Linked DNA regions of Pararhizobium sp. A13. The protein of the gene in region 1 interacts with the protein of each later gene in a pairwise test. Links are inferred from orthologs where the notes say so. Each region holds a gene or a part of one and is shown in the gene's direction. Other genes may lie near its edges. The genes, in order: lpdA and odhB.

The links.
Region 2: the proteins of lpdA (region 1) and odhB interact in binary tests that used the Escherichia coli proteins (3 or more experiments, as listed by UniProt). The link is inferred for Pararhizobium sp. A13 from one-to-one orthologs.

Annotation. Positions count from the first base shown.
Region 1 is NZ_CP149510.1:3,201,478-3,216,199, reverse strand. The notes cover bases 6,302-9,294. They hold lpdA (dihydrolipoyl dehydrogenase), read left to right. Parts: upstream 6,302-6,924; coding sequence 6,925-8,664; downstream 8,665-9,294. Other genes in these bases: WI754_RS15860 (vitamin B12-dependent ribonucleotide reductase), read right to left, coding at 9,237-9,294; WI754_RS15865 (hypothetical protein), read left to right, coding at 8,855-9,139; aceF (dihydrolipoyllysine-residue acetyltransferase), read left to right, coding at 6,302-6,916. Also shown: WI754_RS15895 (cyclase family protein), read right to left, coding at 1-410; WI754_RS15890 (acetaldehyde dehydrogenase (acetylating)), read left to right, coding at 840-1,775; dmpG (4-hydroxy-2-oxovalerate aldolase), read left to right, coding at 1,781-2,800; mdeB (alpha-ketoglutarate dehydrogenase), read left to right, coding at 2,926-5,604; more of aceF, read left to right, coding at 5,501-6,301; more of WI754_RS15860, read right to left, coding at 9,295-13,037; WI754_RS15855 (hypothetical protein), read right to left, coding at 13,721-14,239; gpt (xanthine phosphoribosyltransferase), read right to left, coding at 14,516-14,722. UniProt on the Escherichia coli protein: Lipoamide dehydrogenase is a component of the glycine cleavage system as well as of the alpha-ketoacid dehydrogenase complexes.
Region 2 is NZ_CP149510.1:644,420-659,016, reverse strand. What follows is about bases 3,918-6,785. They hold odhB (2-oxoglutarate dehydrogenase complex dihydrolipoyllysine-residue succinyltransferase), read left to right. Parts: upstream 3,918-4,667; coding sequence 4,668-5,903; downstream 5,904-6,785. Other genes in these bases: WI754_RS03085 (LysE family translocator), read left to right, coding at 6,372-6,785; WI754_RS03090 (MAPEG family protein), read left to right, coding at 5,917-6,330; WI754_RS03100 (YciI family protein), read left to right, coding at 4,321-4,638; WI754_RS03105 (2-oxoglutarate dehydrogenase E1 component), read left to right, coding at 3,918-4,307. Outside these bases: sucC (ADP-forming succinate--CoA ligase subunit beta), read left to right, coding at 1-228; sucD (succinate--CoA ligase subunit alpha), read left to right, coding at 247-1,149; more of WI754_RS03105, read left to right, coding at 1,311-3,917; more of WI754_RS03085, read left to right, coding at 6,786-7,013; WI754_RS03080 (hypothetical protein), read left to right, coding at 7,016-7,510; WI754_RS03075 (SDR family oxidoreductase), read left to right, coding at 7,513-8,265; lpdA (dihydrolipoyl dehydrogenase), read left to right, coding at 8,288-9,694; WI754_RS03065 (DUF2867 domain-containing protein), read left to right, coding at 9,783-10,283; cell division protein FtsZ, read right to left, coding at 10,348-11,373; WI754_RS03055 (hypothetical protein), read left to right, coding at 11,920-12,168; WI754_RS03050 (EF-hand domain-containing protein), read left to right, coding at 12,188-12,541; WI754_RS03045 (TraB/GumN family protein), read right to left, coding at 12,691-13,773; WI754_RS03040 (tyrosine recombinase XerC), read right to left, coding at 13,874-14,597. UniProt on the Escherichia coli protein: E2 component of the 2-oxoglutarate dehydrogenase (OGDH) complex which catalyzes the second step in the conversion of 2-oxoglutarate to succinyl-CoA and CO(2).

The DNA of each region.
Region 1 (14,722 bases):
GAGATCACGACCAGCGGGCGCAGCGTGTAGGTTGCCGGGAGTTCGTCAATGCCCGGATACTCGGGAGCCCAGTGTGCGGGCGGGTCGAGCTGCGTCCCAAGCTGGTCGGTCGGCAAGACGTACGAAGTCGCCTCGAAGCCCTGCTTTTCGAAGGTGAAGGTGTCGCCCTTCTTGGAGTAGCCCTCGACGTCCACCGCGGACTTGGTTTGTGCGAATGTCGGAGTTCCGAACCCAATCCAGACCGGCAGCTTTGGTGTGATCACATGTGAAAGCTCGATGTACTTGGCGCCCTTGAAGGCGTCGTTGTAAACGCTCCACAATCCGTCGTCCGCAGCGGCCACGGGCATCGCCGCTGCGGTGGCGGAGAGTCCGAATGCTGCAAGAACCGACGTCTTCGCAATTTTCCTCATGTTCATTCCCCCTATCGTTTTTCGCATGCTCGCGACCGGATTTCCCGTGGCCGAGCGGGGGGACGATAGCCCAATCCCCCACGACGCCATTATTCGGCAGTGCCAACTATTTCATGTGAGGGCCTTTATCCGAGGTCGAACGCCGTTCTGTCACATCCTGGTAGCATCCATGATTGCGCCTTGCTCGCGCAACGGGAGGGATTCGTCGAAAGGGTTTGAGTGTCCGCCGCCCGGCAGCCGGGGCGATCCGCCAAGGCCGCCGCCGAGCAGCCCGGAGCGTGACGGTGGCAGTTTGGTGGTAGAATTGGCTTTCTGAAGCAAGCACGAAAAAGTTGACGAGTTTAGCATCGGCGCAGGCTAAACTTCTTGCCGTAAGCGATCTCTTCTTCTCGCAAGGTATCGCCCGGCAATCTTATTGAGAGATTTAATATGCCTAAGGTTAAAACCGCCATCATCGGATCGGGCAATATCGGCACCGATCTGATGATAAAGATCATGCGCAACTCAGATCGTCTCGAAATGGCGGCTCTGGTCGGCGTCGATCCGAATTCTGAAGGATTGGCCCGCGCGGCTCGCCTCAACGTCGCGACGACCCACGAAGGGATCGACGGGCTGGTCAGGATGCCGACGTTCCCGGACATCCAGATTGTCTTCGACGCCACGTCCGCGGGCGCGCATCAGCACCACAATGAAATTCTGCAGAAGCACGGCAAGCAGGTCGTCGATCTCACGCCCGCCGCCATCGGTCCGTACATCGTGCCTACCGTCAACCTCGACAGTCACCTTTCTACCCGAAACGTGAACATGGTCACGTGCGGCGGACAGGCGACTATCCCGATCGTCGCTGCGGTAAGCCAGGTCGCGAAGGTCCACTACGCCGAGATCGTCGCCTCCATCGCCTCGAAGTCGGCCGGGCCGGGTACGCGGGCGAACGTCGACGAGTTCACCGAAACCACGTCGCGCGCGCTCGAAACCGTGGGCGGCGCTGCCCGCGGAAAGGCGATCATCATCCTCAATCCGGCCGAGCCGCCTTTGATGATGCGCGATACGGTCCAGTGCCTCTGTGACTTCGCCGACGAGGAAGCCATCCGGGCCTCGATCACCGACATGATCGCGTCCGTCCAAAGCTTTGTTCCAGGCTACCGTCTCAAGCAGGATGTTCAGATCCAGCGTATCGGCGACAACGCGCCGCTGGCGATCCCTGGCCGTGAGGAGCCGTTCACCGGCCTTCGCGTCACGGTCTTCCTCGAGGTGGAGGGTGCTGCCCACTACCTGCCTGCCTACGCGGGCAATCTCGACATCATGACCTCAGCAGCGCTGCGGACCGCCGAACGCCTGGCCGAACTGCGCAACTGGACGGAATAGTAGATATGACAAAGCTTTACATTCTCGACGTCACCCTGCGTGATGGGATGCATGCGATCGGGCACCGCTACGACCTCGGCCAGGTTCGCGAAATCGCCTCCGCGCTGGACGAAGCAGGAGTCGATGGCATCGAGGTCGGCCACGGAGATGGTCTCGACGGGTCGAGCCTGTCATATGGCTTTAGCCGCCACACCGACGTCGATTACATCAAGGAAGCGGCAAAGGTCGTAAAGCGTGCTCGCCTGACGACCGTCCTATTGCCTGGAATCGGCACGATCGAAGATCTGAAGCACGCCCGCGACGCCGGCATCAAATCGATCCGCATCGCGACGCACAGCACTGAGGCCGACGTGTCCGCACAACACATTGCAGCAGCGAAGGAAATGGGCCTCGACGTCTGCGGCTTCTTGATGATGTCGTCGGCGTGTAGTCCCGACGAGCTCGCCGCGCAGGCGTCGAAGATGGAGAGCTACGGCGCTGACGGCGTCTACGTCGCGGACTCGGCCGGCAACCTGACCATGAAGTCCATCGAGGAGCGCTTCAAGGCGCTTGACGAGAAGCTCCGGCCCGAGACCGAGCGCGGCATCCATGCTCACGAAAACCTGTCGCTGTCGGTGGCCAACTCCGTGACCGCGGTTCTCAACGGCGCCCGTCGCGTCGACGCCTCACTCGCGGGCATGGGGGCAGGGGCGGGCAACACGCCTATCGAGGCCTTCATCGGCGTGGCCAACCTGTACGGCTGGGAGCATACCTGCGATCTGTTCAAGCTGCAGGACGCCGCCGACGACCTCGTGCGGCCGATCCAGGATCGACCGGTTCGAGTGGACCGCCAGACCCTGACGCTCGGATACGCAGGCGTCTATTCGAGCTTCCTTCGCCACGCCGAACGGGTGGCGTCTGAGTTCAACATCGATCCGCGCCAGATCCTTGTGGAGATCGGTCGGCGACGCCTGATCGGCGGGCAGGAAGACATGATCGTAGACGTGGCGCTCGATCTTGTCCGCAGGGGCGGAAGCCCAACGTAACGACACCACGCCGCCCGAAACTCCGGACGCGACTTGCTGCAGGGCTCCGTTCTAGCGCGGACGTGAGCCCGCATGTCGATGAGCGCGTTCGGACGGGCTGCGGCACTGCCACGGGAGATGGAAAGATGCACGGCATTTCAAACAATTCGAAGATCCAGGTTGATGACGATCCGATCGAGACGGCCGACTGGCTGTCGGCTCTCGATTCCCTGCTGCGCCAGGGAGGGGACGCAAGAGCGCGCTTCATCCTGAACGAGCTCGAGAGCAAGGCTAAGGAACTCGGCGTAGTTCCCGACACGCTGCCGTACTCGCCCTATCGCAACACGATTTCGCTCGAAGCGCAGCCTCCTTATCCGGGCGACATCGACATGGAGACCCGCATCACCGCGATCATGCGGTGGAACGCGCTGGCGATGGTGGTTCGTGCGAACAAGGCCTATGGCGAACTCGGCGGCCACGTCGCGAGCTATGCCTCTGCGGCCGAAATCTTTGAGCTTGGCTTCAACCACTTCTTCCACGCCTCAAACCCCGACCACGGGGGAGACGTCGTTTTCTTCCAGCCGCATTCCGCACCGGGTGTCTATGCCCGCGCATTTCTCGAGGGGCGGCTGTCGGAGGATCATCTGAAGCACTACCGTCAGGAAATCGGCGGACCGGGGCTCTGCTCATATCCTCATCCGTGGCTGATGCCGGACTTCTGGCAGGTACCGACAGGTTCCATGGGCATCGGACCGATCAGCGCTGTGTATCAGGCGCGCTTCATGCGCTACCTGCGGGACCGTTCCATTCTCGACACCGATGGCCGTCACGTCTGGGGCGTCTTCGGCGACGGCGAGATGGACGAGCCAGAGTCGATCGCCGGGCTGTCCATGGCCGCGCGCGAGAACCTCGACAACCTGACCTTCATCATCAACTGCAACCTGCAGCGCCTCGACGGCCCGGTACGCGGCAACGGTCAGATCATCCAAGAGCTCGAGATGCTTTTCAAGGGCGCCGGCTGGAACGTCATCAAGGTCCTGTGGGGTTCTGAATGGGACCACATCTTCGCACGCGACGAGAATCACGCTCTCCTCAGGCGCTTTGCCGCGACCGTGGACGGCAAGTATCAAACGCTCGGGGCCAAGGACGGCGCCTACAACTTGAAGAACTTCTTCGAGGAGGACCCGGAAGTCCGCGCGCTGGTCTCCCATATGTCCGACCATGACATCGACGCGCTTAAGCGCGGCGGCCACGACTTCCGGAAGCTGTTCGCCGCGTTCAGGGCCGCCAAGGCAACCAAGGGCAGGCCGACAGTCATCCTCACGAAGACAAAGAAGGGCTACGGCATGGGAGGCGCGGGCGAGTCGCGCATGACCTCCCACCAGGCCAAGAAGCTGGACGTCGACGCGCTGCTCGCGTTCCGCGATCGGTTCGCGCTGCCGCTGTCGAACGAGCAGGTCGAGAAGCTGGAGTTCTACCGTCCAGCGGATGACAGCGCGGAACTCAAGTACCTGCAGGAGCGCCGGAAGGAGCTGGGCGGCTATCTGCCCGCCCGTCAGCGCAAGGCCGCGCCCGTCGCGGTCCCAGCGATGGCTTCCTATGCGGACTTCGCGCTGAAGTCCGACGGCAAGGAGATCTCGACGACGATGGCCGTCGTGCGCATGTTCGGCAACCTGCTGAAGGACAAGGAACTTGGCCCTCGCATCGTTCCGATAGTCGCGGATGAGGCGCGCACTTTCGGCATGGCTAACCTGTTCCGGCAGGTCGGCATCTACTCGCCCGTCGGCCAGCTTTACGAGCCGGAAGACGCCGGTTCCATGCTCTATTACAAGGAAAGCAAGGACGGCCAGCTCCTCGAGGAGGGCATCACCGAGGCGGGCGCGATTTCGTCGTGGACCGCCGCGGCCACATCCTACAGCGTGCACGGCACCGCCATGCTGCCCTTCTACATCTACTATTCGATGTTCGGCTTCCAGCGCGTCGGCGATCTGATCTGGGCGGCGGCGGACCAGCGGGCCCGCGGCTTCCTGATCGGAGCGACGGCGGGCAGGACTACCCTGGGCGGGGAGGGCCTCCAGCATCAGGACGGCACGAGTCATGTTCAGGCCGCCACCATCCCCAATTGCCGCGCATACGACCCGGCCTTCGCCTACGAGATGGCGGTCATCATTGATCATGGGATGCGCTCGATGCTCGAAGAGCAGAAGGACGAGTTCTACTACATCACCGCGATGAACGAGAACTATGCGCAGCCGTCGATGCCGAAAGGCGTGGAAGCGGACATCATCAAGGGTCTCTACCGCTTCTCAAGCCATGTTCCCGCGAAAAAGGGCGGCTCGGTCCGGCTGGTGGGGTCCGGTGCGATCCTGCCGGAAGTCGTGCATGCCGCGCAGATGCTGCGGGACGACTGGAACGTGGAAGCAGAAGTCTGGTCGGCCACGAGCTTCTCGGAACTCGCGCGCGATGCGAGGGAAGTCGAGCGCGCCAACCGCCTGCACCCGACAAGGAGCGAGAAGTCGTCCCATGTGGGCAACTGCCTGTCGGGGGCTGCGCCGATCATCGCCGCTTCCGACTACGTCCGGGCCTATCCGCAGCTCATCGCCTCATATGTCACCGCTCCGTTCACCGCGTTGGGCACGGACGGCTTTGGCCGCAGCGACACGAGGCAGGCGCTCCGGTCGTTCTTCGAAGTCGACCGCAACCACATCGTCGTCGCCGCGCTTGCTGCCCTCGTCCCGTCCGGACAGGTCACCGCGAAGCAGGTTGAAGAAGCAATCGAACGCTACGGGATCGCTTCCGACGCAGAAGCCCCCTGGACGGTTTGAGGACTGCAGGAACAACGTCATGAGCAACATACAAGAAGTAACGCTGCCGGATATCGGCGACTACAAGGACGTGCCCGTCGTCGAAATTTCGATCAAGCCCGGCGACGTGATCAAAGTCGACGACCCGCTCATCACTGTCGAATCCGACAAGGCGACGATGGAGGTGCCTTCTCCGGCGGCCGGAAAAGTCGTCGACCTCAAGGTCGAAGTCGGTTCCCGCGTGTCCAAAGGCTCGCTGATCCTCACTCTGGAGAGCGGCGCCAAGCAAGCGGAAGCCGCCACGTCCGCGCAGCTCGTCCACGCACCTGTATCCGCCGCGAAGGCGGAACCCGTCGCACCGCCCCCGGTTCGGATCGACCCGCCGGCTCCGGCAGCGGAACCCTCCGAGATTCGGACCAGCGCCAAGGCCCACGCGACGCCGTCGGTGCGCCAGCTCGCCCGCGAACTCGGCGTCGACCTAGTCCGGATCGTGCCGACCGCCCCCAAGGGACGCATCCTCCGCGAGGACGTGGCGGCCTTCGTCAAGTCCTCTTTGGCAGGAGGACCAGCTCCCGCCATCCAGGCAAGCGGCTCGATCGGCGCCGGCCTCCCGGCATGGCCCGCGGTCGACTTCGCCAAGTTCGGTCCGGTGGAGCGCGAGCCGCTCTCGAGGATCCAGAAGATCTCCGGTGGGAACCTCACCAGAAACTGGCTGACGATTCCTCACGTCACGAACTTCGACAAGGCCGACGTCACAGACATCGAAGAGTTCCGGGTTGCCATCAACAAGGAAGCGAAGTCGAACGACGTCAAGCTCACCATGGTCGCCTTCCTCATCAAGGCCTCGGCGCTGGCGCTCAAGGCGTTTCCGAGCTTCAACTCCTCGCTGGATGGTGACGAGGTGGTTCTCAAGAACTACGTCCATGTCGGCTTCGCGGCCGACACTCCCAAGGGGCTCATGGTGCCGGTGATCCGGGACTGCGATCGCAAGGGCCTAATCGCGATCGCCGGCGAGATGCGCGCGCTGGCAGAAAAGGCCCGTGCCGGAACGCTCTCCGGCATCGACATGCAGGGCGGCTGCTTCTCCGTATCCTCGCTCGGAGGCGTAGGGGGCGCCGGCTTTACGCCGATCATCAACGCGCCGGAGGTCGCCATCCTCGGGGCGGGCCGTTCCGCGACCGAGGCGGCATGGGATGGTAAGGCTTTCCAACCGCGTCAGATCCTTCCCATCAGCCTGTCATGGGACCACCGCGTCGTCGACGGCGTCGCCGCTGCGAAGTTTCTGGGCCATATCGCGTCCACTCTCGGCGATCTCCGCCGCGCCATGCTGTGAGGCCCGAGATGACCAGTATTCAGCAAATCCGCATACCGGATATCGGCGACTTCAAGGACATTCCGATCATCGAGATCCTGGTAGCGCCAGGCGACGAAATCGAGGTCGATCAGGCGATACTCACGCTGGAATCCGACAAGGCGACGCTCGAAGTTCCGTCACCCGTCAAGGGCAGAATCGAATCCTTGCTCGTGAAGCTCGGAGACCGCGTGTCCAAGGACAGCCTGGTCGCGACTATCTCGGCCACCGTTGCAGCGGCCTCGGCGGCTGCAGTCCCTGTCGCCCCCGAAGCCTCGACACCGTCGCCGGTGACCGAACCGAAGGCTAGCGAAGTTGCCGCCGACTACGACGTCGTCGTCATTGGCGGCGGGCCAGGTGGCTATTCGGCCGCGTACCGCGCCGCCGATCTCGGCCTCAAGGTCGCGATCGTCGAGCGGAACGAAACCTTGGGAGGCGTCTGCCTCAACGTCGGCTGCATTCCGTCAAAGGCGCTGCTGCATGTTGCTGCTGTCACAGAGGAGGCTATGACGCTCGCCGATCATGGCGTGACGTTCGCGGCTCCGCAGTACGACCTGGACAAGCTTCGCGCGTTCAAGGGCGGTACGGTGAAGAAGCTCACCGACGGTCTCGAACAGATGGCGAAGATGCGCAAGGTCACGATCGCTCGAGGAAATGCGACCTTCGCATCCAAGAACACCTTGTCCATCGAAGACGGCAGCGCAAGATCCGAGCTGAGCTTCCGGTCGTGCATCATCGCCGCCGGCTCTGCGCCCGTGCACCTTCCTTTCCTTCCGAACGACCCTCGAATCGTCGACTCCACGGGCGCCTTGGAGATTCCGTTCGTCCCGAAGCGCATGCTCGTCATCGGCGGGGGCGTCATCGGCCTCGAGATGGCGACGGTGTACAGTGCGCTTGGCGCCAAAATCGACGTCGTCGAACGGCTCGAGGGAATCCTCGCGGGCGTGGACCGGGACGCAGTCGAAGTCTGGAAGAAGCAGAACGCGCACCGCTTCGGCGACATCTTCCTGAGCACCAGTGTGATCAAGGCGGAAGCGTCGGACGAGGGGATCAGCGTCACCTTCGAGGGTGCATCCAACGAGACGCGCATCTACGATCTCGTGCTACAATCAGCCGGACGTCGTCCAAACGGCCGCTCTCTCGGGCTGGAGGCCGCCGGACTGGCCCCAGACGAGCGCGGGTTCATTCCCGTCGACAGAGAGATGCGGACCGCGCAGCCGCACATTTTCGCGATCGGCGACATCGCGGGCGATCCGATGCTCGCTCACAAGGCGGTCCACGAAGGACACGTGGCTGCGGAAGTGGCGGCCGGCCACAAAGCCGCCTTCGACGCCACGGTCATTCCCAGCGTCGCCTATACCAGTCCGGAGATCGCCTGGGTTGGGGTTACCGAAGGCGCGGCGAAAGCCGACGGTCTCGACGTCGGAATCGCCAAGTTTCCCTGGAGCGCGTCCGGTCGCGCGATCGCCAACGGCGCCGCCTATGGCAGTACCAAGCTTGTGTTCGACCAAGACACGCAACGCGTCATTGGCGGTGTGATCGTTGGCCCGAACGCAGGAGATCTGATCGGGGAGGTCTGCCTCGCTATCGAGATGGGCGCGGACGCCGTGGACGTCGGAAAGACCATCCATCCTCATCCGACGCTGGGGGAAAGTATCGGGATGGCTGCCGAGCTGTTCGAAGGAGTCTGCACCGATCTTCCGCCGGTGAAGGCGAAGGCCAGGAAATGACGCCCAATCGCTGACAACGCCAGAACTTCACTGACTAGGCGCGGATGTTTCCGTGCCATTTTTTGAAAGCGTGGGCGGAGGAGCGGCGGACAAAACTTTTTTCGGATTCCCGTCCAATATCGTACTCGAGAAGAGTCAATGCATCGGAAAGGGAGCGGAACCTCAACCAACCCGCTCAAGGTGATGCAAGATGTCGATCCTCAAGAACACTCTCGAGATTGCCGCCGCAAGCGTCGTCTTCGCCCTGATTGCGACGAACGCCAGCGCATCCTCCTACTGCCTCGGCAAGTACGAGGCCGCTGCCCGTGCCACGACCGCAGCATATGAGCCGCAATTGAAGGCCGTATGGGGCGAAATCAAGCGCGTGCAGGACGCGGGACTTTTTCGCGGTGATCCCTTTTTGTTCCCCAAGGTATTTTCCGGACGACCAAGCGCCCGGAAAAATTGGTGTTTATTGCTTCGTCCCAGACTTTAGAAGCTTGATGACATCTCTAAAGGAGCCACTGCGACTCAGACCCTGGGCTGAGCGACATTGGTAAGAAGCCCATCCATGTATTCGCAGCCCTCAGCCCTCAGCTGCACCCGCTCGTCGCGCCGCACGTGTCGCACTTCTCGCAGGTCCCGTTCCGCACCATCGTGAAGTTCTGGCACTCCGAGCACATGTTGCCCGTATACCCTTGAGCGATCGAGCGCATGCGGCGTTCGGCTTCCAGCTTCTTGGCGTCGGACTTGGCAGCAGCAGCTTCGGCGGCGGCCTTGTCGGAGAAGAGGGCGGTCACTTCGCTTTCGACCTCTTCGGCGATCTCCTCGGTCAGTTCGACGGCGCGTTCCTCGTAGTCGCGCTTGAAGGCGACGATTTCGGAGGTCGAGATGGCGGCGACCGGCTCGAGCTTGCGGGCAGCGCTGCCGGAGAAGGCGGTGACGTTGGCGCCGCCGGAGGCTTTGGCTGGGGCAGCGGTGGCTGCCCCCTTCGGCTCGCCGGCGGTGCGGTCGATCTGGCCGCCCTGGACGAGGGTCGGCTTGTGGCCGCGGGTCCAGCCTGTGGAGATCAGGTTGGTCTTGCCTTCCTGGATGCCCTTGCCGAGCGCCGTGTTGGAAAAGTCGGACGTATCGACATGGGCGAGGTCGTGGCGGTTGAGGTAGGAGACGGCGAGTTCGCGGAACACGTAGTCGAGGATCGAGGTGGCGTTCTTGATCGCGTCATTGCCCTGAACCATGCCGGCCGGCTCGAATTTGGTGAACGTGAAGGCCTCCACATATTCTTCGAGCGGCACGCCATACTGAAGGCCGAGCGAGATGGCGATGGCGAAGTTGTTCATCATCGCGCGGAAAGCAGCCCCTTCCTTGTGCATGTCGATGAAGATCTCGCCGAGGCGGCCGTCACCGAATTCGCCGGTGCGCAGATAGACCTTGTGTCCGCCGACGATCGCCTTCTGGGTATAGCCCTGGCGGCGGTTCGGCAGCTTTTCACGCTCGCGGGTGACCCGCTCGATCACACGCTCGATGATCTTCTCCGTGACCGTGACCGCCTGGGCGGCGGCCGGAGCCTGGATGAAGTCCTCCATCGCATCCTCGTCGTCCTCGTCCTCGATCAGCGAGGCGTTGAGCGGCTGGGAGAGTTTTGAGCCATCGCGGTAAAGGGCGTTCGCCTTCAGCGCCAGCTTCCAGGAGAGCATGTAGGCGGCCTTGCAATCCTCGACGGTCGCCTCGTTCGGCATGTTGATCGTCTTGGAAATCGCGCCCGAGATGAACGGCTGGGCGGCCGCCATCATGCGGATATGGCTTTCGACCGAGAGGTAACGCTTGCCGATCTTGCCGCAGGGGTTGGCGCAATCGAAGACCGGCAGGTGCTCGGCCTTCAGGAACGGCGCGCCTTCCAGCGTCATCGCGCCGCAGACATGGATGTTGGCGGCCTCGATGTCCTTCTTCGTAAAACCGATGTGCTCGAGCAGGTTGAAGCTCATATCCGTGAGCTGCTCGTCGGAGACTTTCAGCGTGCCCTTGAGGAAGTCGGCGCCGAGCGTCCACTGGTTGAAGACAAACTTGATGTCGAAGGCGGCCTTGGTGGCGGCGTTGATCGCCTCGATCTTGTCGTCGGTGAAGCCCTTGGCGCGAAGCGAGCCGGGGTTGATGCCGGGCGCCTGGTTGATGTTGCCGTGGCCGACGGCATAGGCCTCGATCTCGGCGATCTGGCTTTCCGAATAGCCAAGCGTGCGCAGCGCTTCGGGAACCGCACGGTTGATGATCTTGAAGTAGCCGCCGCCGGCGAGCTTCTTGAATTTGACGAGGGCGAAATCGGGCTCGATGCCGGTCGTGTCGCAATCCATGACGAGACCAATCGTGCCGGTCGGCGCGATGACGGAGACCTGGGCATTGCGGTAGCCGTGCTGTTCGCCGAGCGCGACGGCCTTGTCCCAGGCCGCCTTGGCATGGGCGATGAGGTCCTGATCGGGGCAATCGCCGTGGATGAGGGCGACCGGCTCGACCGAGAGCTTCTCATAGCCCTGGGTTTCGCCGAAGGCGGCGCGGCGATGGTTGCGCATGACACGCAGCATGTTGTCGCGGTTCGGCTTGAAGCCCGGGAAGGGGCCGAGCTTGGCGGCGATTTCCGCCGACGTCGCATAGGAGACGCCGGTCATGATGGCGGTGAGGGCTCCGGCGATCGCCCGGCCTTCCTTCGAATCATAGGGAATGCCGGAGGACATCAGCAGGCCGCCGATGTTGGCATAGCCGAGGCCAAGCGTGCGGTATTCATAGGAGAGTTCGGCGATTTCCCGCGACGGGAACTGCGCCATCATCACCGAGATTTCAAGCACGAGCGTCCAGAGGCGCACGGCATGCTCGTAATCGGCGATGTTGATGTTCTTGGTGGCAGCGTCCTTGAACTGAAGCAAGTTCAGCGAGGCAAGGTTGCAGGCCGTGTCGTCGAGGAACATGTATTCCGAGCACGGGTTGGATGCGCGGATCGGGCCGGCAGCCGGGCAGGTGTGCCAGTCGTTCATCGTCGTATTGAAGTGCAGGCCCGGATCGGCCGACGCCCAGGCGGCGTAGGAGATCGATTCCCAGAGGTCCCGCGCCTTCAGCGTCTTCATCACCTTGCCGTCCTTGCGGGCGGTCAGGTTCCAGTCGCCGTCATTCTCAACGGCGCGCAAAAAATCGTCCTTGAGCGAGACGGAGTTGTTGGAGTTCTGGCCGGAGACCGTGAGGTAGGCTTCCGAATCCCAGTCCGTGTCGTAGGTCTTGAACTCGATGTCCTTGTAGCCCTGCTTGGCGAACTGGATGACGCGCTGGACGTAGTTTTCCGGAACCTGGTCCTTCTTGGCGGCGCGGATTTCGCGCTTGAGGGCAGGGTTCTCGTTCGGGTCGAAGCAGGCGTCGTTATCACCGGAGCAATTGACGCAGGCTTTCATGATCGCCTTCAGGTGCTTGGCGACGATCTTCGAGCCGGTGACGAGGGCGGCGACCTTCTGCTCTTCCTTGACCTTCCAGTTGATGTATTCCTCGATATCCGGATGGTCAATGTCGACGACGACCATCTTGGCGGCGCGGCGCGTGGTGCCGCCCGACTTGATGGCGCCGGCGGCGCGGTCGCCGATCTTCAGGAACGACATCAGGCCCGAGGACTTGCCGCCGCCCGAGAGCTTTTCGCCTTCGCCGCGCAGATAGGAAAAGTTGGAGCCGGTGCCGGAGCCGTATTTGAACAGGCGGGCTTCGCGAACCCACAGGTCCATGATGCCGCCTTCGTTGACGAGATCGTCACCGACCGACTGGATGAAGCAGGCATGCGGCTGCGGATGCTCGTAGGACGACTTCGACTTGACGAGCTTGCCGGTGAACGGGTCGACGTAGAAATGGCCCTGGCCGGGGCCGTCGATGCCATAGGCCCAGTGCAGGCCGGTGTTGAACCACTGCGGCGAGTTCGGGGCGACGCGCTGGGTGGCGAGCATGTAGGCGAGTTCGTCGCGGAAGGCGAGCGCGTCGTCTTCCGAGGCGAAATAGCCGCCCTTCCAGCCCCAATAGGTCCAGGTGCCGGCCAGGCGATCGAAAACCTGGCGGGCGTCGGTTTCGGAACCGTACTGCTCGTCCTTCGGCAGATCCTTCATTGCGGCCAGGTCGGCTTCGGAGCGCCACAGCCAGGAGGGGACGGAATTTTCCTCGACCTTCTTCAGGTGCTTCGGAACGCCGGCCTTGCGGAAATACTTTTGGGCCAGAATGTCGGCCGCGACCTGGCTGAACTGCGCGGGCACATCAATGTCCGCCAAACGAAACACGATCGAGCCATCGGGATTCTTGATCTCGCTGATGGCCTTGCGAAACTCAATCTCGGCATAGGCCGACTGGCCTGCCTTGGTGAAACGACGTTCGATCTGCATTGTCCCTTGTCCTTTGTTTGCCGCATGCCCAAGGCTTCCGAAGCGCTGGGCAAAAATGTCCCCGTCCGGCTGCGCGGAGGATTGCACAGCCAGCTTTCGTTTTCCGCTCTATGTGGGAAACCCGTCTCGGGTTATCCTGTATCTTGTGCTGATTTTGGCTGCAAACACTAAATATAGTATTAACAACTTCTTTACGCCAGCTTTTTGTGACGTATTTGGCGTCAGGGGAGATCACAAAAAATAACCATCGCGACCGGCGGATCATCCACCGGGTCGCCTGAACACAGACGATTTTTTCTGAAATGAACCAGCCTCGTAAATTGTCCGGTCCCGCCGCCGCCGCAACGTGAAATCCATTAACGGCATCCTACCCGATTCCGTCAAGGGCTGGTTTGTGACCTAATTGTGGACACCAGATGTTGTGTGTACGCCCTGTGGAAAACGGGGACAGAAACCAAATCCAGCAAAATCAGACGCTTCGCCGGCTTACCTCCAGCGGCTTCCCGAAAGGCAAGCAGATTTTCGAGATTTTGCGGGTAAGAATTTACCGTAGCGATCATCCGCGATAGCCAAACAGGCGCTGTTGTGGGTCGGGGAAAAACTGATTCGGGGAAGCGGCTGACGCTTGAAAGCCCAGTTTCGTTTTCGATTCTAAACCGTTCTTCGGGAAGCCGTTTGGCCTGTCACAACGCGTCCAAATTGATGCCGACAGTGATCGTGCCGATCGGCTGGTGCGTCTGCGGATCGGACACCGTCAGGCTTGCTTGCGCTTGCAGCATCTGCGTCGATTCATCCTTCTCCGCCCGGTCAACGAAGAGCGTGCCGGGGCCGGCAAGATACGTCCTTTGCCATTTCAGTTCGTCGCCTTGCCAATAGTCGGAACTGGTCTCGCTTTCACCGATGCTCAGGCCCTTGGCATCGATGACGAAGATTTCGGTGATGGCGCCGCCCGAGGCTGCCTGCTTGCCCTTGAGGAATTTCGACAACGGGCTGCCCGTTACCGAATCAATCAGCGGCTGCGCATTGCTCGACAACTCAGCACGCCAGACGGCATCCATCCGATCGATGTCCGACGGCGTCAGATGCGCATGACGTTCATTGTGACCCTTCAACGCTTCGATGATGAGGGGATCTTCTGCCCATGGCCGGACATTGGCCTCGACATAGGTCGTGACAGGTCCGATGTGAACGTCGCCGGCCACCAACCCAATGACCGACAACGACCAGAGGCTTGAGCCAACAGCGACCGAAACGAGCGCCCTGCGTATGATAGTTCGTCCTCCCACTGAGAATCAGTAGCGCGCAAGCACGAGCTAGCGCTTCCGATTCTTGCCGCCGCAGCGGAACGCGGCGCCGGGCGGTTCAATTTATGAGGCCAAACCACTCAAAAATTAGATAACATTCGCTATCGCTCATAAATAAACCGGCGCCGCGCCCATGTATGGGCTGGACATCACGACTCGAAATGCGCGTTTGTCTCAGCCACGCGAGCCTTTCGCAATCGGCTCCTGATAGGTGAAGCCCATGTCCCAGGGGAAATAGATCCAGGTGTCCTGGCTGACCTCGGTGACGAAGGTATCGACCTGCGGCCGACCCTTCGGCTTAGCGTAGACGGCAGCGAAATGCGCCTTCGGCAGCATGGCCCGCACCACAGCGGCGGTCTTGCCGGTGTCGGTCAGGTCGTC
Region 2 (14,597 bases), 2.6 Mb from region 1 along the record:
GGCATCCTCGTCAATATCTTCGGTGGCATCATGAAGTGCGATGTCATCGCCGAGGGCGTTGTCGCAGCGGTTCAGGAAGTCGGCCTGAAGGTTCCGCTTGTCGTGCGTCTCGAAGGTACCAACGTCGAACTCGGCAAGAAGATCCTGAACGAGTCCGGTCTGGCGATTACCGCGGCTGACGACTTGGACGACGCGGCGAAGAAGATCGTCGCGGCGATCAACGGCTAATTTGAAGGACCGGAAATAATGTCCATTCTCGTCAATAAAGACACCAAGGTCCTTGTACAGGGCTTGACCGGCAAGACCGGCACGTTCCACACCGAACAGGCGCTTGCTTACTATGGTACGCAGATGGTCGGCGGTATCCATCCGAAGAAGGGTGGCGAAACCTGGACCGGATCGAAGGGCGAAAGCCTGCCGATCTTCGCGACCGTCGCGGAAGCCAAGGAGCGGACCGGTGCCGACGCGACCGTGATCTACGTTCCGCCGGCAGGTGCTGCGGACGCGATCATCGAGGCGATCGAGGCCGAGATTCCCTTCATCACCTGCATCACCGAAGGTATCCCGGTGATGGACATGGTGCGCGTGAAGGCCCGCCTCGACCGCTCCAAGTCCCGTCTGCTCGGCCCGAACTGCCCAGGTATCCTGACGCCGGAAGAATGCAAGATCGGCATCATGCCGGGCTCGATCTTCCGCAAGGGGTCGGTCGGTATCGTTTCCCGTTCGGGCACGCTCACCTATGAAGCCGTGTTCCAGACCTCCAACGAAGGCCTCGGCCAGACCACGGCCGTCGGCATCGGCGGCGATCCGGTCAAGGGCACCGAGTTCATCGACGTGCTCGAGATGTTCCTCGCCGACGACGAGACCAAGTCGATCATCATGATCGGCGAAATCGGCGGCTCGGCCGAGGAAGACGCAGCGCAGTTCCTGATCGACGAGGCCAGGAAGGGCCGCAAGAAGCCGATGGCTGGCTTCATTGCCGGCCGTACGGCGCCCAAGGGCCGCACGATGGGTCACGCCGGTGCCGTGGTTTCCGGCGGCAAGGGCGATGCGGAATCCAAGATCGCAGCGATGGAGCAGGCAGGCATCCGCGTGTCGCCGTCGCCGGCGCGCCTCGGCAAGACGCTGGTCGAGGTCCTCAAGGGCTGAGACAGCGCGATGTGATCGGGCAGGCGGTTGGTGCCGGCCCGGTTACTCTCAACGGAAGAAGGCAACGGCGCTCCGGCGCCGATGCCAGCCAGGTCGACCGGGACTGAAAGCCGGCAAGAGTTAACAAGTCAGGAGGCGGACGGACAGGTCCGCGAAGCACCATGGCAAGGCAAGAAGCCAACGAGCAATTTCTGCTGACCTCGTTCCTCGACGGAGCGAATGCCAGCTATATCGAGCAGCTTTATGCGCGCTACGAAAGCGATCCCTCGTCGGTCTCCGGCGAATGGCAGTCGTTCTTCAAGGCGCTGCAGGACCAGCCGGACGACGTGATCAAGGCGGCCAAGGGCGCCTCCTGGAAGAAGCCGAACTGGCCGATCGTCGCCAATGGCGAACTCGTCTCCGCGCTCGATGGCGACTGGGGCACGGTCGAGAAGGTCATCGAAAAGAAGGTGAAGGCCAAGGCCGAGGAGCAGGCAGCCGTCACGGGCGTCGCGCCGAGTGCGGCCGATGTCCACCAGCAGACCCGCGATTCGGTTCGCGCCATCATGATGATCCGCGCCTACCGCATGCGCGGTCACCTGCACGCCAAGCTCGACCCGCTCGGCATTGCAGCCCCTGTCGAAGACTATAACGAGCTGTCGCCGAAGTCCTACGGCTTCGAGGAAGGCGACTACGATCGCCCGATCTTCCTCGACAACGTGCTCGGCCTCGAATCCGCAACCATTCGCGAAATGCTCGAAATCCTCGAGCGCACCTATTGTTCGACGCTCGGCGTCGAGTTCATGCATATCTCCGATCCGGAAATCAAGGGCTGGGTCCAGGAGCGCATCGAAGGCCCCGACAAGGGCGTCGAGTTCACCGCGGAAGGCAAGAAGGCGATCCTGCAGAAGCTGATCGAGGCGGAAGGCTTCGAGCAGTTCATCGACGTCCGGTACAAGGGCACCAAGCGTTTCGGCCTCGACGGCGGCGAATCGCTGATCCCGGCGCTGGAGCAGATCATCAAGCGCGGCGGCCAGGTCGGCCTCAAGGAAATCATCCTCGGCATGGCCCATCGCGGCCGCCTGAACGTCTTGACCAACGTCATGGGCAAGCCGCACCGCGCCGTGTTCCACGAGTTCAAGGGCGGTTCCGCCGCACCTGACGATGTCGAAGGTTCGGGCGACGTCAAGTACCATCTGGGTGCCTCCTCGGACCGCGAGTTCGACGGCAACAAGGTCCACCTGTCGCTGACGGCGAACCCGTCGCATCTTGAAATCGTCAACCCGGTCGTCATGGGCAAGGCGCGCGCCAAGCAGGACCAGATGGCGAAGATCTTCGAGGGCGACATCATTCCCTTGTCCGAGCGGGCCCAGGTCATGCCGCTCTTGCTGCACGGCGATGCCGCCTTCGCCGGCCAGGGCGTGACCGCTGAAATCCTCGGGCTGTCGGGCCTGCGCGGTCACCGCGTTGCCGGCACCGTGCATTTCATCATCAACAACCAGATCGGCTTCACCACCAATCCGGCCTTCTCGCGCTCGTCGCCGTATCCATCGGATGTGGCCAAGATGATCGAAGCGCCGATTTTCCACGTCAACGGCGACGATCCGGAAGCGGTGACTTACGCGGCCAAGATCGCTACCGAATTCCGGATGAAATTCCACAAGCCCGTCGTCATCGACATGTTCTGCTATCGCCGCTTCGGCCATAACGAAGGCGACGAGCCGTCGTTCACGCAGCCGAAGATGTACAAGGTCATTCGCGCCCACAAGACGGTCGTCCAGCTCTATGGCGAACGCCTGATCGCCGAGGGCCTGATTTCCGAAGGCGAACTGGAGAAGATGCGCGCCGATTGGCGTGCCCATCTGGAACAGGAATTCGAGGCGGGACAGGCCTACAAGCCGAACAAGGCCGACTGGCTGGACGGTGTGTGGTCGGGCCTGCGCGCTGCCGACAATCAGGACGAACAGCGTCGTGGCAAGACCTCGGTGCCGATGAAGACGCTGAAGGACGTCGGCCGCAAGCTGTCGGAAGTCCCGGCGGGCTTCAACGTCCACAAGACCATCCAGCGCTTCATGGACGGTCGCGCCAACATGATCCAGACCGGCGAGGGTATCGACTGGGCGATGGCGGAGGCGCTTGCTTTCGGCACGCTCGCGATCGAAGGCACGAAGATTCGCCTGTCCGGCCAGGATTGCGAACGTGGCACCTTCTCGCAGCGCCACTCGGTCCTCTACGATCAGGAGACCGAAGAACGCTATATCGCGCTTGCCAACCTGTCGCCGACCCAGGCTCGCTACGAGGTCATCAACTCGATGCTCTCGGAAGAGGCGGTGCTCGGTTTCGAATACGGCTACTCGCTGGCCCGTCCGAATGCGCTGACGCTCTGGGAAGCCCAGTTCGGTGACTTCGCCAACGGTGCGCAGGTCGTCTTCGATCAGTTCATCTCGTCCGGCGAACGCAAGTGGCTGCGCATGTCCGGCCTCGTTTGCCTCTTGCCGCATGGCTACGAAGGCCAGGGTCCGGAACATTCCTCCGCCCGCCTCGAGCGCTGGCTGCAGATGTGTGCGGAAGACAACATGCAGGTCGCCAACGTCACCACGCCGGCGAACTACTTCCACATCCTGCGCCGTCAGGTGAAGCGCGACTTCCGCAAGCCGCTGATCATGATGACGCCGAAGTCGCTGCTGCGCCACAAGCGTGCCGTCTCTTCGCTGTCGGAAATGGCCGGTGAAAGCTCCTTCCACCGCCTGCTTTGGGACGACGCCGAGGTCATCAAGGACGGCCCGATCAAGCTGCAGAAGGACGCCAAGATCCGTCGCGTCGTTCTGTGCACCGGCAAGGTCTACTACGATCTCCTGGAAGAGCGTGAAAAGCGCGGCATCGACGATGTCTATCTGCTGCGCGTCGAGCAGCTCTATCCGTTCCCGGCCAAGGCGCTTATCAATGAGCTCTCGCGCTTCCGCAATGCGGAAATGGTCTGGTGCCAGGAAGAGCCGAAGAACATGGGCGCCTGGTCGTTCATCGACCCGTATCTGGAATGGGTGCTTGCCCATATCGATGCGAAGTACCAGCGCGTCCGCTACACCGGCCGTCCGGCCGCCGCCTCTCCGGCGACGGGCCTGATGTCCAAGCACCTCGCCCAGCTCGCCGCCTTCCTCGAAGACGCGCTGGGCGGTTGAGAGGCAGCGCTCCATGGCCTATTTTCATCTGAAACTAGTGCCACCCCGCAGCACATTTCCTCATGACGCAACGCCTGAGGAAATGGCGGCGATGGAGCGACATTCTGCCTATTGGCGAGCGCAAGCCGATGCGGGACGCGCCATTGCGGTCGGTCCCGTCTTCGCCAAGGACGGTGCCTGGGGCATGGCGCTTGTGGAGGTTCCCGACGGGAATGCCGCCCAGGCGCTTGCCGACGGCGATCCGGTCATTGCCGCCCGCCTGGGCTTCCAGTTCGAAATTGCCGCCATACCCTCACTCATTCTCCGGCATGTCGCCGCACCTGCCGCATAACCGATAACGATCAAAGTCAGGATCTGAAAATGACCACAGAAATCCGCGTTCCTACCCTGGGAGAATCCGTCAGCGAAGCGACCGTCGGGACATGGTTCAAGAAGGTGGGCGACACCGTCAAGGCCGATGAGCCGCTGCTCGAACTCGAAACAGACAAGGTGACCATCGAAGTTCCGGCACCAGCCGCAGGCACGCTTTCCGAAATCGTCGCCGCCGCCGGTGAAACGGTCGGTCTCGGCGCGCTGCTTGGCCAGATCGCCAACGGTGCGGCCGGCGCCGTTTCTGCCGCGCCTGCAGCTGAAAAGAAGGTCGCTGCTCCGGCCGCCGCTCAACCGGCTGTCGCCGCTGCTGCTCCGCAGGTCGCCTCTGCCATGCCGGCTGCTCCGGCCGCCGCCAAGATGCTCGCCGAAAACAACCTCACCGCCGATCAGGTCGATGGCTCCGGCAAGCGCGGCCAGGTGCTAAAGGGCGATGTCATCGCTGCTGTCGCCAAGGGCCTTTCGACGCCGGCGGCTTCCGAGCCGGTCAAGATCGTGACCCGTGGTCCGTCGTCGACGGAGGACGCGCCGCGCGAAGAGCGCGTCAAGATGACCCGCCTGCGCCAGACCATCGCCAAGCGCCTGAAGGACGCCCAGAACACGGCGGCCATGCTCACCACCTATAACGAGGTGGACATGTCGGCGGTCATGGACCTGCGCAACCGCTACAAGGACCTCTTCGAGAAGAAGCACGGCGTCAAGCTCGGTTTCATGGGCTTCTTCACCAAGGCCGTGACGCATGCGCTGAAGGAAATCCCGGCCGTCAACGCCGAGATCGACGGCACCGACATCATCTACAAGAACTTCTGCCACATCGGCATGGCCGTCGGCACCGACAAGGGTCTGGTCGTTCCCGTCATCCGCGATGCCGACCAGATGTCGATCGCCGAAATCGAAAAGGATCTCGGCCGTCTTGCCAAGGCTGCCCGTGACGGCTCGCTCTCCATGGCTGACATGCAAGGCGGCACCTTCACGATCACCAATGGCGGCGTCTACGGCTCGCTGATGTCCTCGCCGATCCTGAACGCGCCGCAGTCGGGCATTCTCGGCATGCACAAGATCCAGGAACGTCCAGTCGTCGTCGGCGGCCAGATCGTCATCCGTCCGATGATGTACCTGGCGCTCTCCTACGATCACCGGATGGTCGATGGCAAGGAAGCCGTGACCTTCCTGGTCCGCGTCAAGGAAAGCCTGGAAGATCCGGAACGCCTGGTTCTCGATCTCTGAGAGGCACTGAAAAATGGACGCGGCAGCGCTGGCGGAATCGCCCTTCCTTTCGCTCCTCGCCTGGAGCGTTGTGCTGCTCGTCTTCCATGTCAGCCTGCAGGGCATGATGGGGACATTGGAACTCGGATCGGCCTGGAATGCCGGTCCGCGGGATGAGGAGAAGAAGCCGTCCGGCAAACTCGCCGGGCGGTCCGCACGGGCCTCCGTCAATTTTCAGGAAACCTATCCAGCCTTCGTCGGGCTGGCGCTCGCCCTTGCCATTACCGGTGATCCGACAGGCTGGGGCCTCATCGGCGCCTGGGCTTGGTTCGTTTTCAGGATTGCCTATATTCCGCTTTATCTGGCGGGCGTTTCCTATGTCCGCTCGCTCATCTGGCTTGGCTCGCTTGCCGGGCTCCTCATCATGGTATCGGCGCTCGTTTTCTGACAGGAAAGCGGACGCCTGACAGCGATAACCGGAGACGTGCCGTGCATCCCTATCTCTTCGAACTCGCATCGCTGATGGCGATCTTCTCCTTTGCCATCGTCTCTCCCGGCGCCGATCTTGCCATGGTCATGCGCCAGTCGCTGGTTCACGGCCGCCGCTCGGCGATCGTCACCTCCTTCGGCATCGGCACCGCGCTGATGTTCCATGTGACCTACACGATCCTCGGGCTCGGGCTGATCATCTCGCAGTCGATCTACCTGTTCAACATCGTCAAATGGTGCGGTGTCGCTTACCTGCTGTACATCGGCATCAAGTCTCTTCGTGCCGGCAGGACGGATATCACGGTCCAGGCCGATAGCGCGGATGCGAGCGAAAAACGGCAGTCGGCATTGAAAGCCTTCGGTCTTGGTTTTGCGGCCAATGCGCTGAACCCGAAGCCGGTCTTCTTCTTCCTGTCGATCTTCTCGACGGTGGTTGGCGCCCATACGCCGATCGCGGTGAAGTTCGGCTATGGCCTGGTCATGGCAAGCAGCCTGATCCTCTGGTTCGTCGGCGTCAGCCTGTTCATGACGACGCCGAAGATGCGCGCCGCCTTCTCGCGCGCCAGCCAGTGGATCGATCGCGTCAGCGGCCTCGTCTTCATCGCGCTTGGCCTGAAGCTCGCTACGGAAAAGGCAGCCTGAGCATGCGCCTCGCCGCTCCCGCATCGATCCTCTGTATCCTGCTGGCTGTGACGCCAGTGGCTGCGGCGGATTGCCTGCAGGAGCAGGCGATCTATGGCGATGCGGACGGCGCCTATGAATTGCGGTTCGAGCCCGTCGGCTCGGCCAGCGCCGCAACCAGCAACCATTTCAAGGTCAAGGTGGCGAAGACGGACCTGGTGCTGGATGGCATCGTCATGCAGTCGGGCGAACCCGTCCGGCCGAACGGCATGATCATGAACAATTGCCCGGAGGGCGACGTCACCGGCGACGAGATCGCCGCCTGCACCGTCTGGGAAGGCGTGATCTATTCCGTTGGTGCCGACGGCAAGGTTGGTTCCCTGCCTGAGGAGGGCAGGCAAGCGGCGGCGCAATTGCTTCTGCCCGATTTCGGCCCCGCCGTGCGCAACTCGTCCATCTGGGGCAAGGCGACTGTCGCTCCCTGGGATGTTCTGACTTTGAAGGGATGTGCCCAATGAAGATCAGCGATCAACCCGTCCTGCTGGTGACCGGCGGCAGCCGCGGCATCGGTGCAGCCATCTGCTTCTCGGCAGCCGAACAGGGCTGGGCTGTTGCCGTCAACTACGCCTCGAACCGCCCGGCCGCAGATGCGGTCGTCAAGGCGATCGAGGCGGCCGGTGGCAAAGCAGTTGCGATTGAAGGCGATGTCGGCAGCGACGCCGGGATCGCCGCGATTTTCGACGCGGTGGACAAGGCCTTCGGCCGCCTCGACGGGCTGGTCAACAATGCCGGCATCGTCGGGATGCCGGCCCGGATCGACGAGATCACGCCCGAGCGGCTCGAACGCATGCTGCGTGTCAACGTTTCCGGCTCGATCCTTTGTGCGGCGGCTGCCGTGCGACGCATGTCGGTCCGTCATGGCGGCAAGGGCGGCGTCATCGTCAATATTTCCTCGATGGCCGCGGTGCTCGGCTCGGCCGGACAGTATGTCGATTATGCCGCTTCCAAGGGTGCGATCGACAGCTTCACCATCGGACTGTCGCGCGAGGTCGCCTCGGACGGCATCCGCGTCAACGCGGTCCGTCCCGGCATCATCGATACGGAGCTTCACGCCTCCGGCGGTCTTCCGGACCGCGCCCGCGAGCTTTCGCCAACCATTCCCTTGAAACGGCCGGGCACCGCGCAGGAGGTCGCCGACGCCGTTCTCTACCTGCTTTCCCCTTCGTCGTCCTATGTAACGGGCGCCATTCTCAACGTCAGCGGCGGACGATAGCCGCTCTCAGGAAGGACCATTCATGGCTTATGATCTCATTGTTATCGGCACCGGACCCGGCGGCTATGTCTGCGCCATCAAGGCAGCCCAGCTCGGCCTGAAGGTCGGCGTCATCGAAAAGCGCGCCACCTATGGCGGCACCTGCTTGAACGTCGGCTGCATTCCCTCGAAGGCCCTGCTGCATGCCTCGGAAGTCTTCCACCAGACCGCTCATGGCATCGATGCGCTCGGCGTCGAGGTGCCGGCTCCGAAGCTGAACCTTGAGAAGATGCTCGCCCACAAGGATGCGACGGTAAAGTCGAACGTCGACGGCGTCGCCTTCCTGTTCAAGAAGAACAAGATCGATGCGTTCCAGGGCACCGGCAAGGTTCTTGGCGAAGGCAAGGTCTCCGTCACCAACGACAAGGGCGAAGAGCAGGTCATCGAGACGAAGAACATCGTCATCGCCACCGGCTCCGATGTTGCCGGCATTCCGGGCGTCCAGGTCGAGATCGACGAGAAGGTCATCATCTCCTCCACCGGCGGGATCGCGCTGGAGAAGGTTCCTGCCACCATGGTCGTCGTCGGCGGCGGCGTCATCGGCCTCGAGCTCGGTTCGGTCTGGTCGCGCCTCGGCGCCAAGGTGACCGTGGTCGAGTATCTCGACATGATCCTCGGCGGCATGGACGGCGAAGTCGCCAAGCAGTTCCAGCGCATGCTTGCCAAGCAGGGCGTCGATATCAAGCTCGGCGCGAAAGTGACCGGCGTTGAAAAGTCGGGCGCCGGCGCGAAGGTGACCTTCGAGCCGGTCAAGGGCGGCGATGCGGCGACGATCGATGCCGATGTCGTCCTGATCGCCACCGGCCGCAAGCCGTTCACCGATGGCCTCGGCCTCGCCAAGGCCGGCGTCGTCATGGATACGCGCGGCCGCGTCGAGATCAACAACCATTTCCAGACCAGCATTCCTGGCATCTATGCGATCGGCGACGTCGTGCGCGGCCCGATGCTCGCCCACAAGGCGGAAGACGAGGGTGTCGCCGTTGCCGAGATCATCGCCGGCCAGGCAGGCCACGTGAACTATGACGTCATCCCGAGCGTCGTCTACACCCAGCCGGAAGTGGCCTCCGTCGGCAAGACCGAGGAAGAGCTGAAGGCGGCAGGCATCGCCTACAAGGTCGGCAAGTTCCCGTTCACCGCCAACGGCCGCGCCCGCGCCATGCTGGCCACCGACGGCTTCGTCAAGATCCTCGCCGATCAGGCCACCGACCGCGTTCTCGGCGGTCACATCGTCGGCTTCGGTGCCGGCGAGATGATCCATGAAATCGCCGTTCTGATGGAATTCGGCGGCTCCTCGGAAGACCTCGGCCGCACCTGCCACGCCCACCCGACCATGTCGGAAGCGGTCAAGGAAGCGGCTCTGTCGACCTTCGCAAAGCCGATCCATATGTAATGAACAGGCAAAGGGGCCGTGACAATCAGCCCCTTTGCACCTCACCGTCGGGCGGCCTACCATCGTCGCATCCAGGGAGAGCACGCCGATGGTGCCGCGCAATCATCCAGTCCCCGTCACCTTGCCGCATCCGGCGCTGCCTAATGCCGACTGGGCGGATTGTTATGAATTGTGGGTTCAGGGCAAGGCACTGACGGCCACATCCGCCGCCGAGCAAACATTGGGTGATTTTCCAGCCTGGGTCCGCGCCTTGATGTGGCTGCGCAATGCGATGGTCAGCCCCTTCGGCCTGAAGGGCTCTGGTCATCATCCGGCAACCCCGCAGGATATGATCGGCTTCTTTCCTGTCCTATCCCGGTCGGACGAACAGATTGTCCTCGGCTTCGATGACACCCATCTGGATTTCCGCATCGTCGCGGATATTCGTCAAGTCGGAGATGCGGAACAGATCGTCAGCGTGACGACGCTGGTCTACCGAAAAATCCTTATGGGCAAGATCTACATCGCCGTGATCACGCCCTTCCACCGGTTGATCGTCCGCACGATGCTGCAGCGGTTGTCCCGCCCCGCGGTCCAGGCGAACGGATAGCTCTCAACAAGCTTTCGTCGCCCGAGCGGGAAGCGCTTGCCGCCCGCTCGGAAGCCCTTTTGGCTTATTGCAGTGTCCGCGCCTGCGCCGGCTGTGTCGCGATGGTCGAAACTTCGCTGCCCGGCGCGTGCTGATCGAGCCCTGTGGCCACGACCGAAACGCGGAACACGCCGTCCAGGCCCTTGTCGAAGATTGCGCCGACGACGATGTCGGCGTCCTCGTAGACCTCCTCGCGAATGCGGGTCGCTGCCTCGTCCACTTCGAACAGCGTCATGTCGGAGCCGCCGGAAATCGAGATCAGTACGCCCTTGGCGCCCTTCATCGACACTTCGCTGAGCAGCGGATTGGCGATCGCCGCCTCGGCAGCCTTGGAGGCGCGGCCGTCGCCGATCGCTTCGCCGGTTCCCATCATTGCCCGGCCCATGCCCTTCATCACCGATTTGACGTCGGCGAAGTCGAGGTTGATCAGGCCTTCCTTGACGATCAGGTCGGTGATGCAGCCGACACCCGAATAGAGAACGCGGTCGGCGATGACGAAGGCATCGGCAAAGGTGGTCTTCGCATCGGCGATACGGAAGAGGTTCTGATTGGGGATGACGATCACGGTGTCGGCCGCTTCGCGCAGCCGTTCGATGCCTTCCTCGGCTGCCTGCATACGCCGCTTGCCTTCGAAGCTGAACGGCTTGGTGACGACGCCGACGGTCAGGATACCGGCCTTGCGGGCGGCGGCGGCGATCACTGGGGCGGCGCCCGTTCCCGTGCCACCGCCCATGCCGGCGGTGACGAAGCACATATGCGTGCCGCCAAGATGATCCATGATCTCGTCGATCGATTCTTCCGCCGCCGCGCGGCCGACTTCCGGCAGCGAGCCGGCGCCGAGCCCTTCGGTCACCTGCGCGCCAAGCTGGATCAGCCGCGGCGCCTTCGACATGGTGAGCGCCTGCGCATCCGTGTTGGCGGCAACGAAGTCGGCGCCCTGAAGGCCTTCGGCGATCATGTTGTTGATGGCGTTGCCGCCGCCGCCGCCGACGCCGATGACAGTGATCTTCGGTCTCATCTCCGAAATCACGGGTTTCTTGATCTCTGACATCTCGTCATCTCCTTGGACGTGGTCGCTGCCCCGGCACGTATGGAAGCGCGTTCCGGGAGCTGCAACAAGAATGCGAAGCGGAGCGGGCGCGAATCAGGCCGCCGCAGGTTATGTCTGCAAAAAGGCAGAGAGACGGCGCGGGTGCAAGTGTGTGGTGCTTTGCGTGCGTAGCGATGAGCCGATTTGCAACGATTTTTGCATCGGACGGCACTCAAGCGCGAACCCTCGCTGTTCCAATACGGCGGCTATCGGGTATGCCAAGGTTCGAAGGCATTCGATGGTCGGCAGATGCAAAGAGTTGTCATGATGGATGCCCAGTTGTAGTATGGGAGCAGGTCCCTTTGGAGACCTGCAATACCGTACGGCGTGTGAAATCGTCACGCTCTGCCGCCCCGATGCTACATGCTTGCTGGCGAGCCAATTTGTTTGACCTGACACGAGCGCCTTTTTACAAGTCGAGGCGCCGAAAGCTTATTTTTATCCGGGCAGCAGACCAGCACATCCACCAGTTCAAATAGGATTCGCGTGGAAATTGTGGAGGAAGAAATGAGCAAACGTACAGTCACTGTCCTGTTCGCCGGGTGCTTGGCGCTGTCCGCCTGTCAGTCAACACCAACATCCCAGGCGGTCGCGGATCGCAACGCCGAATTCGGCTGCGTTGCCGGAACGGTTGGAGGCGCGATCGTCGGTGGTCTGATCGGAAGCACGATCGGCGCCGGATCGGGTCAGATCGCCGCGATCGGCGGCGGCATCGGCCTCGGAGGTTTCCTCGGCAACCGCTTGACATGTATGTAACGGAGGCGAGGTCTTGACCATGAAAAAGGCAGCCATGATCGCGACATTCCTCCTGTGCCAGACCGTTTTGGCTGGCGCGCAGGACCAGACGGCGTCCATGTACCAGGGGCAGAAGGACCGGCTTGACAGCAATTCCAACGGGACCGTCGAACGCTCGGAATATCAGGTCTTCATGACGACGGCGTTCACAAGCCTGGACAAGAACAAGGATGGCAGCTTGCAAGCTGCCGAAGTGAACAAGGTCTTGACCACCCAGCAATTCGCCCTCAGCGACGCCAACCGTGACGGTGTCGTTGGCCAGAGCGAATTCATGGATCGGGTCATGAATGACTTCACCGCGGCCGATCGCAGCGGGGACGGCAATCTGCAGTAAACTGCTGCCTCACGGTACACGATCCTCCCGGACGAAAAGATCCACTGGTGGATTTGCCGGGAGGTTTGATCAGGCCGGCACCGGTTTCCGCCCACGCAAGCAAATCGGCACGGCGGGTATGCGCCGCAGCTGGCGGTATTCGCAGGTCTTCAGTCGACCGCAGTGATTGTGAAACCGTCCTTGCGCAACAGTTCGATCACGCCCTCATTTCCCGGCAGGTGAAGCGCGCCCACGGCCATGAAGACGCTGCCGCCGTCGAGGATCGGCTTGGCACGGCTTGCCATGGTCTTGTTGCGGTCGATAACAATGCGTTGCTCGAAATCCGCGTAGTCGGTGCTGCTGTCGGGCGACTTCTCTTCCGAAACGGCCTTCATCAGCGGCATGACCATGCCCGTATCGCCGGTCAGATAGAGTTCCGTCGTCGTCTCCATCACGTCGGCAACGGTGTCGCCGAGATCAAGCGTCTCGATCAGCGCATCCAGATGAAACTGCACCGGCAGCGCATCCATCGCCTTCAGCTGCTCCACCAGCGTTTCCAGCCCCTTGAGCGCCTTGCCCTGTTTCAGCGCATCCTCCGCCAGTTTCTTGTCGAGGAACGAGGCGCCGGCCGCCTTGCGGCTCAGCTCGCAGGCGGGAAGGGCGACGAAGCTGGCGATCATCCAGGGCTTCATCTTCGCAACCAGCGTCAGCGGAATGCCGCGCCGCTTCAGGCCGGCCGTCAGTTTTTCCTGTTCGTCGGCCTCGAGAAAGTCCTTGATCGACCTGCCGTCGGTGAACATGGTCAGTTCCGGCCGCATCAGCAGAGCCGCGGCCGCCTTGCGGTCGTCAACGATCTCGTCGGATTCGACGATCACGGTCTTTGCGGTTTCATACGCCTCGCTTGCACCCTTCGGCATGGCGAGCACGCGCGGATCGGTGACATGCATGGTGCCGAGCAGGTAAGAGGGCGCGAGCCCCGCCTTCTTGATTTTCCAGAAGATGCCCCTGCCGTTCGGCACGGCGGCGGCTTCCTTTTCAAGCGCCGCAAACCGCGCCGGGTCCGACGCCCGCATGTCGGCGATCAGGTTCTTGCCGCCACAGGCATCCTGCGCCGCATGGGCCGGCGAGAGGGAGAGAAGCGTGACAATCAGGCTGAGAGCAAACAGCACATGCAGCGTTGCGATCAGGGCGAGGATATTGTCGCCGAATTTTCCCGCCATGGCGCGTGCCGGCTTTGGCAAATGCTGAAACATTGTCGATCCTGTTTACGATAGGCTCATCGCACCGACCCTAACCGTGCAAGCCTCACGGCACGTTTAACAAAGCTGGTTAATGCTCCGACGAAGGCGAAATTCAGGCGCGCGGATGCGCCCGGTCGTAGATTTCCAGCAACCTTGCCGAATCGACGCCGGTGTAGACCTGGGTGGTCGAGAGGCTGGCATGGCCGAGCAGTTCCTGGATGGTCCGAAGATCGCCGCCGCCCGCCAGAAGATGCGTGGCGAAGGAGTGGCGCAGCGCATGCGGCGTCGCTGTATCCGGCAGGCCGAGCGCACCGCGCAGCCTCTGCATATCGCGCTGGATGATCGCCGCCTGCAGCTTGCCACCCTTGGCGCCGCGAAACAGCGGGCCGTCCTGCGCGAGCGGATAAGGGCAGAGTTTTTCGTATGCCCGCACGGCATCGATGGCTGCTGCGATCAGCGGCACCACGCGGGTCTTGCCACCCTTGCCGTGTATGCGCAACGCCGTCGGCGCGCCTGAAAAATCTGATGGTGTCAGGTCGAGCGCCTCGGAAATGCGCAGGCCGCAGCCGTAAAGCAGGGTGAGCACGGCGGCGTTGCGCGTGGCGATCCAGGGCTCGTCGGCAAGCTGCGCCTCGCTGGTGACAACGGTCAACGCGTCCTTGTCGGTCAGCGGTTTCGGCAGCGACTTCGGTTGTTTCGGTGAGCGAACGGCAGCAGCTCCCGCTGCATTGGCAAGCCCTTTCTTTTCCAGATGCCGCAGGAAGGAGCGAAGTCCCGCAAGCCCCCTGCCGAGCGTTCTCGCCCCCGCGCCGTCTCTGCGTCGCGCCGCGAGAAAG